3 regions of the Arthrobacter sp. SIMBA_036 genome follow, and region 2 is predicted to be linked to each of the others. Evidence: predicted binding sites of a transcription regulator. Region 2 holds the regulator's gene; each other region holds the start of a gene.
The links. Region 2 encodes Rex, which represses fermentation and respiration genes when NADH is low (regulators of the CRP and FNR family bind a similar motif). Its sites were predicted from a motif close to CTTGTGAANNNNTTCACAAG; they were not measured.
Positions count from the first base shown of each region.

Region 1: a site for Rex is predicted at 1,559-1,578, ahead of SB659_RS12890 (glyceraldehyde-3-phosphate dehydrogenase). Genes of this name have one in related genera too.
Region 3: a site for Rex is predicted at 2,042-2,061, ahead of SB659_RS10105 (queuosine precursor transporter). Genes of this name have one in related genera too.

Region 1 is NZ_JAWRXG010000008.1:216,531-219,805, reverse strand. Features, by position in the region: gene SB659_RS12905 (zinc ribbon domain-containing protein) at 1-273, shown strand, start outside; gene SB659_RS12900 (YaaA family protein) at 290-1,054, opposite strand; RNA gene rnpB (RNase P RNA component class A) at 1,134-1,523, shown strand; gene SB659_RS12890 (glyceraldehyde-3-phosphate dehydrogenase) at 1,799-3,275, shown strand, end outside.
Region 2 is NZ_JAWRXG010000010.1:53,636-56,910, forward strand. Features, by position in the region: gene SB659_RS14305 (HAD family hydrolase) at 1-583, opposite strand, end outside; gene SB659_RS14310 (glutaredoxin family protein) at 690-944, shown strand; gene SB659_RS14315 (redox-sensing transcriptional repressor Rex) at 1,020-1,727, shown strand; gene SB659_RS14320 (hypothetical protein) at 1,788-2,570, opposite strand; gene SB659_RS14325 (hypothetical protein) at 2,822-3,275, opposite strand, start outside.
Region 3 is NZ_JAWRXG010000006.1:118,411-121,685, forward strand. Features, by position in the region: gene tgt (tRNA guanosine(34) transglycosylase Tgt) at 1-1,181, shown strand, start outside; gene SB659_RS10105 (queuosine precursor transporter) at 1,183-1,893, opposite strand; gene SB659_RS10110 (cytochrome b/b6 domain-containing protein) at 2,086-3,015, opposite strand.

The sequences.
Region 1 (3,275 bases), on a different contig from region 2:
GCGATCGCCGAGATCGCGGCCGAAGAAGCGGTGGTGCGCGGGCAACGAGCCGCCTTCTCCGTATCCCTTGACCAGGCGATGGTCGCTGTTTACGAGAAGACTATCGCCAAGCGGGGAGTAGGCGCCGCGCGGCTCTTCCATGGCAAGTCCGAGGGGTCGGGCATGATGCTGAGCCCCGGTGACCTGGCTGAGGTCAGGGCAGCGGCGGACGATGAGATTGTTTTCTGCCCGGATTCCGGATGCATCCTCGTACGTTCGGCGGAATGGAACTGAACCATCCCGCTGGGAATTAACTGGAGAGAATGATGTTCAGCGCGTGTGGTTTACGCGCCGTTCCGATCTCAAGTTCCGCGGTCCAAATTTCCCGGGCTGCCTTGGCCAACTGATCCGGGGTGGCCGGTGCCTTGCCGCGCCTGGTCAAGAGGTGGCGGGCCAGCTCGCCGCGGGTGTGCTTGGCGAAGTGGCTGACCACCGTTCGCTTGCCACGTGCCTCAGTGAACACGTTGACATTGACCGTCTGCGCTGGCGGCGGAGCCCAAGCAGCGGCATATGTGCTGGAACGGCAATCCACCACCAATTCACCTTCCGCGCGCTTGGCGAGGGCGGCGTTGAGGTGCGGCTTCCAGAACGAGGCGAGGCGTCCGACGTCGGGCAGTGCGGTTCCCATGGAAAGCCGGTAGGCGGGCACGTGGTCGCCAAAGCCGATAGCGCCCCACAACGCCGAAATGACCAGCACTGAGTCGATCGCTTTGCGGCGCTGCGTCGGGGTCATGCTCTTGAAACCGAGGGCGTCGTACAGCACCCCCGAATACACTTGATGCGCAGGAGCTGCCGGCTCGGCATGCAGGCGGGTATTGCGTTCGACGTCGTCCCGCAGCGAAGCGCCCACCCCCAGCAACGCGAGGGCGTCCTGGTGCGAGCTGACTGTCCCGAGGGATTCCAGCACTTTTGCGCGGCAAGGATTCAGTTCCGGGAAGCTGAGGGACTCCCAGTCGACGGCGGAGCCCTTCACCGCGGGGGTCTTGCCTTCAGATGGCGGCAGCAGAATCAGCACCAGACGATACTAGCCGGATTTACGGGTGGAACTCGCGGAGAATTCGGCCGGGCAAGACGCCGGTAGACTGGAGCGCGGATGGGTTGACCAGGCGGTCGCGCGCCACGGAAGTGGCTCGAGGAACGTCCGGGCTCCACAGGGCAGGGTGGTGGGTAACGCCCACTCGGGGTAACCCGCAGGCCAGTGCCACAGAGAACAGACCGCCTGCTTCATCGGTGCCCGCACCGTGAACGGCAGGTAAGGGTGAAACGGTGGTGTAAGAGACCACCAGCTCCCTGGGTGACCGGGGAGGCTAGGTAAACCCCACCCGGAGCAAGGCCAGACAGGACACGTTTGAGGGCTGCCCGCCCGAGTGTCCGGGTAGGCTGCTGGAGGGCGTCGGCAACGGCGTTCGTAGATGGATGGCCGCCACTCCCGTTCCGGCAACGGATCGGGATGACAGAACCCGGCGTATCGGTCAACCCATCCATTTATTACCGCGCACTTTCCTGCCGACATCAGACCCGTGTGAGTGATTTCACGCCAGCTGGCAGATAGCTGGCAGGGTCCTCCCCGTAGAATGGTTCCTGAACGTGGAAGTTCTGCCGCCGGGACTGCGTTCGCAGCCGGCGGATTTTTCTTTGTTCTCGTTCAAGGTGCTGTGGGCGGACCGAAGCCCGGCCAGTGCCAGTGCCGCAGGATTACTCCGGGCGGCCGCCATCTGCATACGAGGACGTATGTAGTTGACCCAAGGAAGGTAGTTCTGTGAGCCAGACGTCAGATTCTTGTCTTGATAAGTGGATGGGCCGGGAGGCTCTCGCCGAGGCGATGATTCCAGTGATCGGCCGGTTGTACAGGGAAAACAACGTGGTCACCAGCATCCACGGCCGCAGCCTGATCAATAAATCCACCATGAACATCCTGAAGGCACACCGCTTTGCCCGCCGGATGAGCAACACCGAGCTCCTCCTTGAGGAAACGGCTCCGTTGCTGAATGCCTTGGCTGAGCTGGACCTTGGCGCGGCGGCCATTGACATTGCACGTTTGACGGAGAAGTACCGGGTAGAAGGCAACGGCGCCTCGCTCGATGAGTACCTGCGTGGCGAGCTTGCCGAGATTGTTGGGAAGCGCGGCGCTGATGACCGTACCAGCACCGACGTCGTGCTGTACGGTTTCGGGCGTATCGGGCGGTTGTTGGCCCGTATCCTGATCGAGAAGGCCGGCGGCGGGCACGGTCTGCGGCTCCGGGCGATCGTGGTCCGCAAGGGCGCCGAGAACGATCTGGTCAAGCGTGCCAGCCTGCTGCGCCGGGACTCCGTGCATGGTTCCTTCGAGGGCACCATCAGGGTGGATGAGGACGCCAACACCATCACCGCCAACGGTGTGCAGATCCAAGTCATCTACTCGGACAACCCCGCCACCGTGGACTACACCGCCTACGGGATCAAAGACGCCCTGGTGGTGGACAACACCGGCCGCTGGCGTGACGCCGAAGGCCTTTCCCAGCACCTGCAGAGCAACGGCGTGGCCCGTGTCCTGCTCACCGCCCCGGGCAAGGGCGAGCTGAAGAACATCGTCCACGGCATCAACCACCGCGACATCAACGACGACGACACGATCGTCACCGCCGCCTCGTGCACCACCAACGCGATCACCCCGGTGCTGAAGGCCATCAACGACAAGTTCGGCATCGTTCACGGCCACGTCGAAACGGTCCACTCGTTCACCAACGACCAGAACCTGATCGATAACTTCCACAAGGGCGACCGCCGGGGCCGTTCGGCGGCGTTGAACATGGTCATCACCGAGACCGGGGCCGCCAAGGCCGTAGCCAAAGCACTGCCGCAATTGCAGGGCAAACTCACCGGTAACGCCATCCGTGTTCCCACCCCGGATGTGTCCATGGCCATCCTGAACCTCAACCTCGAGAACGGCACCACCCGTGATGAGGTCAACGATTACCTCCGCGAGATGTCCCTCCACTCCGAACTCCGCAAGCAGATCGACTACATCGACTCCCCGGACGTCGTGTCCACGGACTTCGTCGGCTCCCGCCGGGCAGGCATCGTGGACGGGCTCGCAACCATCTCCAACGACAAAAACCTCATACTCTACGTCTGGTACGACAACGAGTTCGGCTACTCCTGCCAAGTAGTCCGCGTCATGGAAGAAATGGCCGGCGTCAACCCGCCGTCCTTCCCCGCGCGGGACGTTGTGGCGCCTATCGCAGTGCTTGAGGGCG
Region 2 (3,275 bases):
AATGATCGAGGTCCAGTCCTTCGCGCTCCGCCACTAGTTGTACTGCCACGGCCTTCGCCGGACCATGCAGGATGTCGCCCACGAGCTTACCGGTGTACATCCCATCACTGACTTCGCCCACGGTACCGAGTGCTCCCGTGAGTCCGAGCCTTGTGGCGATGACAGTGGCAACCTCAACCGGAGTGGCTGTCACAAGCCACACCTTCCGGCCCACTCGGAGGTGCTGTTCGGCCAGTGCCTTGGTTCCGGGCCAGATCCGGGATTCGATCATTTCGTCGTACACTTCTTCGCCCAGGGCCTTGATGTCTTCCACCGAGATCCCGGCCGCGAGCGTCAGCGCAGAATCGCGCACGGCATGGACATCTTGCAAGGTCTCGCCGCGCATGACGAACTTGAATTGTTTCCACGCGAAACCGGCTGCCTGGCTGAGTGTGAAGGCTTTGCGCTCGTACATCTTGCGTGCCACGTGGAAAAGGCTCGCGCCCTTCATGAGGGTGTTGTCCACGTCGAAGAAGGCCGCTTCGCCTGTGTGCTTCTGCAGTTGCGCGTCTGCGACCACAGCGGCGTTCTTCTCCTCGGGCATGCCTTGAGTCTAGTCAATTGCCGGGTCCCCGTGCTTCGCCGCACTGGAGCGCGAGCAGTGTGCATGAGATGGGCGTGGAAGAGGGTGGTGGGGATACCGTTGAGGCATGTCCATTCCCGACGTCGTTCTCCTCACCAAAGCTGACTGCCACCTTTGCGCCGAGGCGCGTACCGCCGTCGAGCGTGTCACTGCAGCGCTGGGCGTCCCGTGGGCGGAGCGAAGGATCGACGACGACGCCGGCTTGCAGGAGCAGTACGCGGAGGAGATTCCCGTGGTGTTGGTCGACGGCATCCAGCGCGATTTCTGGAAGATCGACGAACAAAGGTTGGCCCGGACCATCAAGAAGGCCATGGCACGCTGACCCTCCGATACCGGGAGCAGCAGCTTTTGTTCAGTTTCGCCGCGGAGCCATAGAGTGGAACAACGAAGCGATGCAATGGAGAGTACCGTGACTGCTCTGGAACCGTCCCCGGGAGCAGCAACCGAAGGCAACGATCCTGCCAAGAGGCAGATCCCGCCCGCGGCTGTGGCCCGGATGACCCTCTATTTGCGTGCGCTCAATTCCCTGCTGGCTGAAGGTGTGGAACGGGTATCCTCGGAAGCACTTGCCGAGGCCTCGGGTGTCAGCTCCTCCACCCTCCGCAAGGACCTCTCCTACGCAGGTTCGTACGGAACCCGCGGTGTGGGGTACGAGGTCCAGTACTTAAGCCGTCACATTGCGGCTGCGCTCGGACTGACACACGACTGGAAGGTCGCGATCGTCGGTGCCGGTAACCTCGGAAAAGCCCTGGCCAGGTATGGCGGTTTTGAGTCCCGGGGTTTCGACGTCGTGGCGATCTTCGACGCCGATCCCATGGTGATCGGTAACGAGGTGGGCTGGCTCCGTGTCAGTGATTCCGCCGAGCTCGAACGTGTCCTGGCACGGACCCACACAAACATGGTGGTGCTTGCATTGCCGGCCACGGTTGCCCAGGAAGTGTGCGACCGGGTGATAGCCGCGGGAATCAGGAGCATCCTCAGCTTCGCCCCGGTGCTCCTCCAGGTGCCGCCCCACGTCAACCTGCGCAAGGTGGACATGGCCACGGAGCTGCAGATTCTGGCCTACCACGCACAGCGGGCGCAGACGCCGGGCCAGGCCGTTTAGCCAGAGCCGGGTCTCCGCCCGCGATAGTTCGTTGCTGGATAGTTCGTTGCTGGATGCTTCCTAGTTGCCGTAGGGGTTCTGGAACGCGCCACTGAAGGGCTTGGCCTTGCGGAAGTACGGTGCCGACGACGGCAGGTACAGCAACACGATGGCGGCGATACCCAAGAGGATCGTGATGGTGGTCAAGCCCAACTGCGCAAGCCCCAGCAGTGAAAGCGCGGCGAGGACCGTGCCCAGGATGCGTGCCCAGTTCTTACCGCGCCGGATCTTGAAGGCAACCAAAGTGTAGAGGCCGATCATGATGATCGAAATGATGACCAGGAAGGTAATCGCCAAGTTGATGAGGTTGCTCACTGTAACCGCGGGATCCTGCGTGCCCTGAGCTTGGATGGCCTGTTCCACCATCGATTGGCCCGCGCTGGAATTGAGCATCACGATGGTGAGTGGTAGCGAAATCAGCGTCAAGAGAGCGCAACCAAGGAGCATCCAAAAGGAGACGTTGACCAGCTGGGGCACGCCCGTTGCGGATGCTGCTGCTTCACTGGGCCAGCTCATCGGTTGGTTGTACATCGGTGCCGTGGGCGGGGAGACCTGGCCGTATTGCGGCGCTGGGGGCGGGGAGGCCTGGCCGTATTGCGGCGCGGCGGGCGGCGGGGAGGCCTGGCCGTATTGCGGCGCGGCGGGCGGCGGGGAAGCCTGGCCGTACTGTGGCGCGGGCGGAGGGGAGACCTGACCGTACTGCGGGGCAGGGGGCGGGGACGCCTGACCGTACTGTGGGGCGCCCGGTGGCTGGGGGTGGTTGGTGTCGCCCGGGTTGGTGGGCGGGAGGGGCGGGTTGCTCATGGCATTCCTTTGCTCGTTCGACTGCTGGTTCGGCCGCCGGGATCAGCAAAACGACCCTGCCCCCAGCGTGGTTCTGATTCCACCGTACCCCCCTGCGCAGAGGGTGTTCGTGATCCCACGCACCTTTTCCGCCGTCGTCGCAAAATCATCATGAAAGGCGTACTTCCACGATGAAGGCCGCAGCCGTCCGGGGACGGCCGCGGCCTTGGAATGGTGTTCCGTCGCGAGCTTCCGACGAGGCCCGGGTTCCGCTATGCGTTACCCCGCACTGCCTTGAACCAGAGCTGCGAGTTCGGCAGCCACATCAGGACGACGGCGACCGCACTGACCAGGAATCCGAACCAGTTGCTGCCCAAGCTGCCCGCCCCATAACCGCCAGCGCTGGCAGATCCGATAATCGCAAGCAGCAACGAGACAACAGCCAAGACGGTCAGTGCAAGCCTTGCCCACTCTTTGCCCTCTTTCATCTTCATGGCAAGGACAATTTGGGCAACTGCCACCGCCAGGCTCAGGAGCAAAAGAACGAGGAGGACGGCGGCTAAGCCCGGGATGAACGCAAACGCGGCAATGATCGCGAAGAACCCGATCAGTCCGAACAGGAGTGCCAAGAGGCCCCAAATCACCCAAATGAAGTAGGACACTTTGAGTTCTGTTGGGAGGCCCTGCGTCTTGAACATTCCCGAAAGTCCCCCGGCAGGCAGGACA
Region 3 (3,275 bases), on a different contig from region 2:
ACGCCAACGGCGGCGCCTTCCTGGGCAGGACCGGGACCATCACAACGCCGCACGGAACCATCCAGACGCCCGCGTTCATCGCCGTCGGGACTAAAGCGACGGTCAAGGCCGTCCTCCCGGAGTCCATCGCACAACTGGGCGCGCAGGCAGTGCTCGCCAACGCGTACCACCTGTACCTTCAGCCTGGACCGGAGATTCTCGACGCCGCGGGTGGTTTGGGTGCTTTCATGAACTGGTCCGGTCCCACCTTTACGGACTCGGGCGGATTCCAGGTGATGAGCTTGGGCTCGGGGTTCAAGAAGGTCATCGACATGAAGAACGTGGACAACTCAGGCCCGGATGACGCGGTGGCCCCGGGCAAGGAACGCTTGGCGCACATCGACGACGACGGCGTCTGGTTCAAGTCGCACTTGAACGGGGACCTGCACCGCTTCTCACCGGAGATCTCCATGCAGGTCCAGCATCAAATCGGCGCCGATATCATGTTCGCGTTCGATGAGCTCACAACGTTGCAGAACTCGCGGGGTTACCAGGAAGAGTCCCTTGAACGGACACGGCTGTGGGCTCTTCGGTGCCTGGCCGAGCATGAGCGGCTGACGTCCGGGCGGGTCGGCAAACCGTATCAGGCGTTATTCGGCGTCATTCAGGGCGCCCAGTACGAGGACCTTCGGCGCAAAGCGTGCCAGGACCTGGGCAGCATGCCTTTTGACGGGTACGGAATCGGCGGGGCGTTGGAGAAGGAAAACCTCGGCACGATCGTCCGGTGGTGTAACGAGGAACTTCCCGAGGACAAGCCCCGGCACCTGCTGGGAATTTCCGAGCCGGACGATATCTTCACGGCCATCGAAAACGGAGCAGACACTTTCGATTGCGTCTCCCCCACTCGTGTTGCCCGGAATTCCGCGTTCTACACACCCTCTGGCCGCTTCAACCTGTCCGGGGCGCGTTACAAGAAAGACTTTGGGCCGCTGCAGGACAGCTGTGACTGCTACGCCTGCGCCAACTACTCCCGCGCCTACATCCACCACCTGTACAAGGCCAAGGAGATGCTCTCTGCCACCCTCATCTCAATCCACAATGAACGTTTCGTGGTGAAAATGGTCGATGATGCCCGGCTTGCCATCGAGTCAGGGGACTTCTTCGAGTTCAAGGCGGAGACCCTTGGTAGGTACTACTCGTAGGCTACGCCGCAACCAAGCCGTAGCTCGGCTCCCGCTTCTTGATCCAACGCACCACCAGGACAGTCACCGGAACCAACAGGTACTGCACGCCGGTCTTGTACAGGAAGCCTGCAAGGACGTAATTGACGAACGAACCGACGTCTGTGATGCCGATGACCGAGGCCGCGATGCTGCAAAAGATCAGTGTGTCCACGAATTCGCCCACGCCGGAGGAGCCCATGAGGCGGGCCCACAGGGATTTTTCACCCGACCGCGCCTTCATCTTCACGAGTATCCATGAGTTGATGGTCTGACCCGTGAGGAATGCAAGGAGCGAGGCAAGGACAATCTGGGGAACCGGGCCCAAAGCGCCCTCGATGGCTGCTTGCTTGGCGGTTCCGAAATCGTCGTTGAAGCCGGGGAGCGCGATGATGACCCAGTAGCAGAGCGAGGCGAACACCGAGAGGGTGAACGTGGTGAAGATGGCCTTGCGGTTGGCCCTGAAACCATAGACCTCGCTCATGACGTCACCGAGGATGTAGGCCAAGGGAAAGAGGAAGAACCCACCGTCGGTGATGATCGGGCCGATGACAACGCCCTTGGAAGCCCCGATGTTGGACAGGATCAGCACTACAGCCATGATGGCCAGAAGGATGCCAAAGTTGGGCGATCCGATCGAGGCGAAGCGCGGCGCTGGCCTGCTCAGGGTACTGGAGCCGGAAGGCGTGGTCATGGGTCATCCGTTCATAGTGGTTTGCGCAGGCGCCCTGGTGAGGAGGAAGCCCCGCTGTATTAGCACTGGTCGGTGGGGCATCACGCCCGGCACCGACTTTCATTCTCCCACCCCGGCACCTCCAAACCAGCACCCCCAAACCAACTCCGTAGAGAAAGCATTGACGGGTGCGTTGCGGCTGGGTGGTGCGTCCTAGCGGGAGACCTTACCCATCAGGGACGCCACGGGCCGGAGGAACAACGGGCTGGCCAGGAACCAAGCAGCGGCGGTAACGACGATGGACGCGGCAAAGATACCGAAACCCCACCAGTTGTCGTCGTTGCTTGAGGCGTACATATGGTTCAGGTTGTTCAGCGCTCCGGTGGCCAGTACCAAGGTCACGTGAACGATCACGAAAGCCACAAAGTAGATCATCACCGGGAAGTGGATCCTTCGCGCCACTTCAATGGGGTAGACCTTGTTGACCGCTGCCTTCTTGGGCCAGGCCCCGGACATCCGGATACCGGTGATGATGGCCAGCGGCGCGGCAATGAAGACGGTAAGGAAATAGGTCAGCAGCTGCAGGCTGTTGTAGTTGTTCCAGCCATTCTCCAGCGGCCAGTTCAACGAGGCATACTGCAGCCCGGCCGAGAGCGCGTTCGGGAAGACGTCCCAGTTGGTGGGAACGATCCTCAACCACTGGCCTGTGGCGAAGAGCAACACGATGAAGATGAGGCCGTTCAGCATCCAGAGGGCGTCCAAAGTCAGGTGGAACCACAGGTCCAAACTGATCTTGGTAGGCGGATTCTTGGTCTTGATCAGCCCTTTGTTGTTCCTGGTCCAGTACGCCGGAGGGCGCGTAGTGGTTCGGACCTGCCACCCCGAACGGATGATCAGGACAATGAAGAACATGTTGAGGAAGTGTTGCCAGCCGAGCCACGCCGGGAAGCCCGTGGGTGTTCCTTCAGGAATGGCGGAGTGCCCCGGGTAGTCCCTGAGGAACTGCTGGACCGGTTGAAGGGTCCTGAGCCATTGGGCAACCAACACCAGGATGAGCGCTACCACGAGGGCCCCTACCGTAACGACGACGGGTTTGAACCACCTGTTCGACGTAATCCCGGACGACTTGCTTGAAACGGACATCAGGCCGCGTTCCTCTCTGGCTTGTTGGCGTGCGACCAGTTGGCGCTCTCGTAGAGATTCAACCAGTTGCAGCCCGACGGGGAAAACGTCCACCGGGGTTTCGGGGCGTTCGACGTCAAAAATCGCAGCATTCGGGGATAAGCCGGAACATGTCTTTCTAGAACCGACTTCCAGAATTATTTCCTGCCGCTTCAGCATGCGTCAAGGTTTGGGGTTGGCTATGTGGAATTCTTGGAAGGTAGGATTCCAGGAAGTAACCG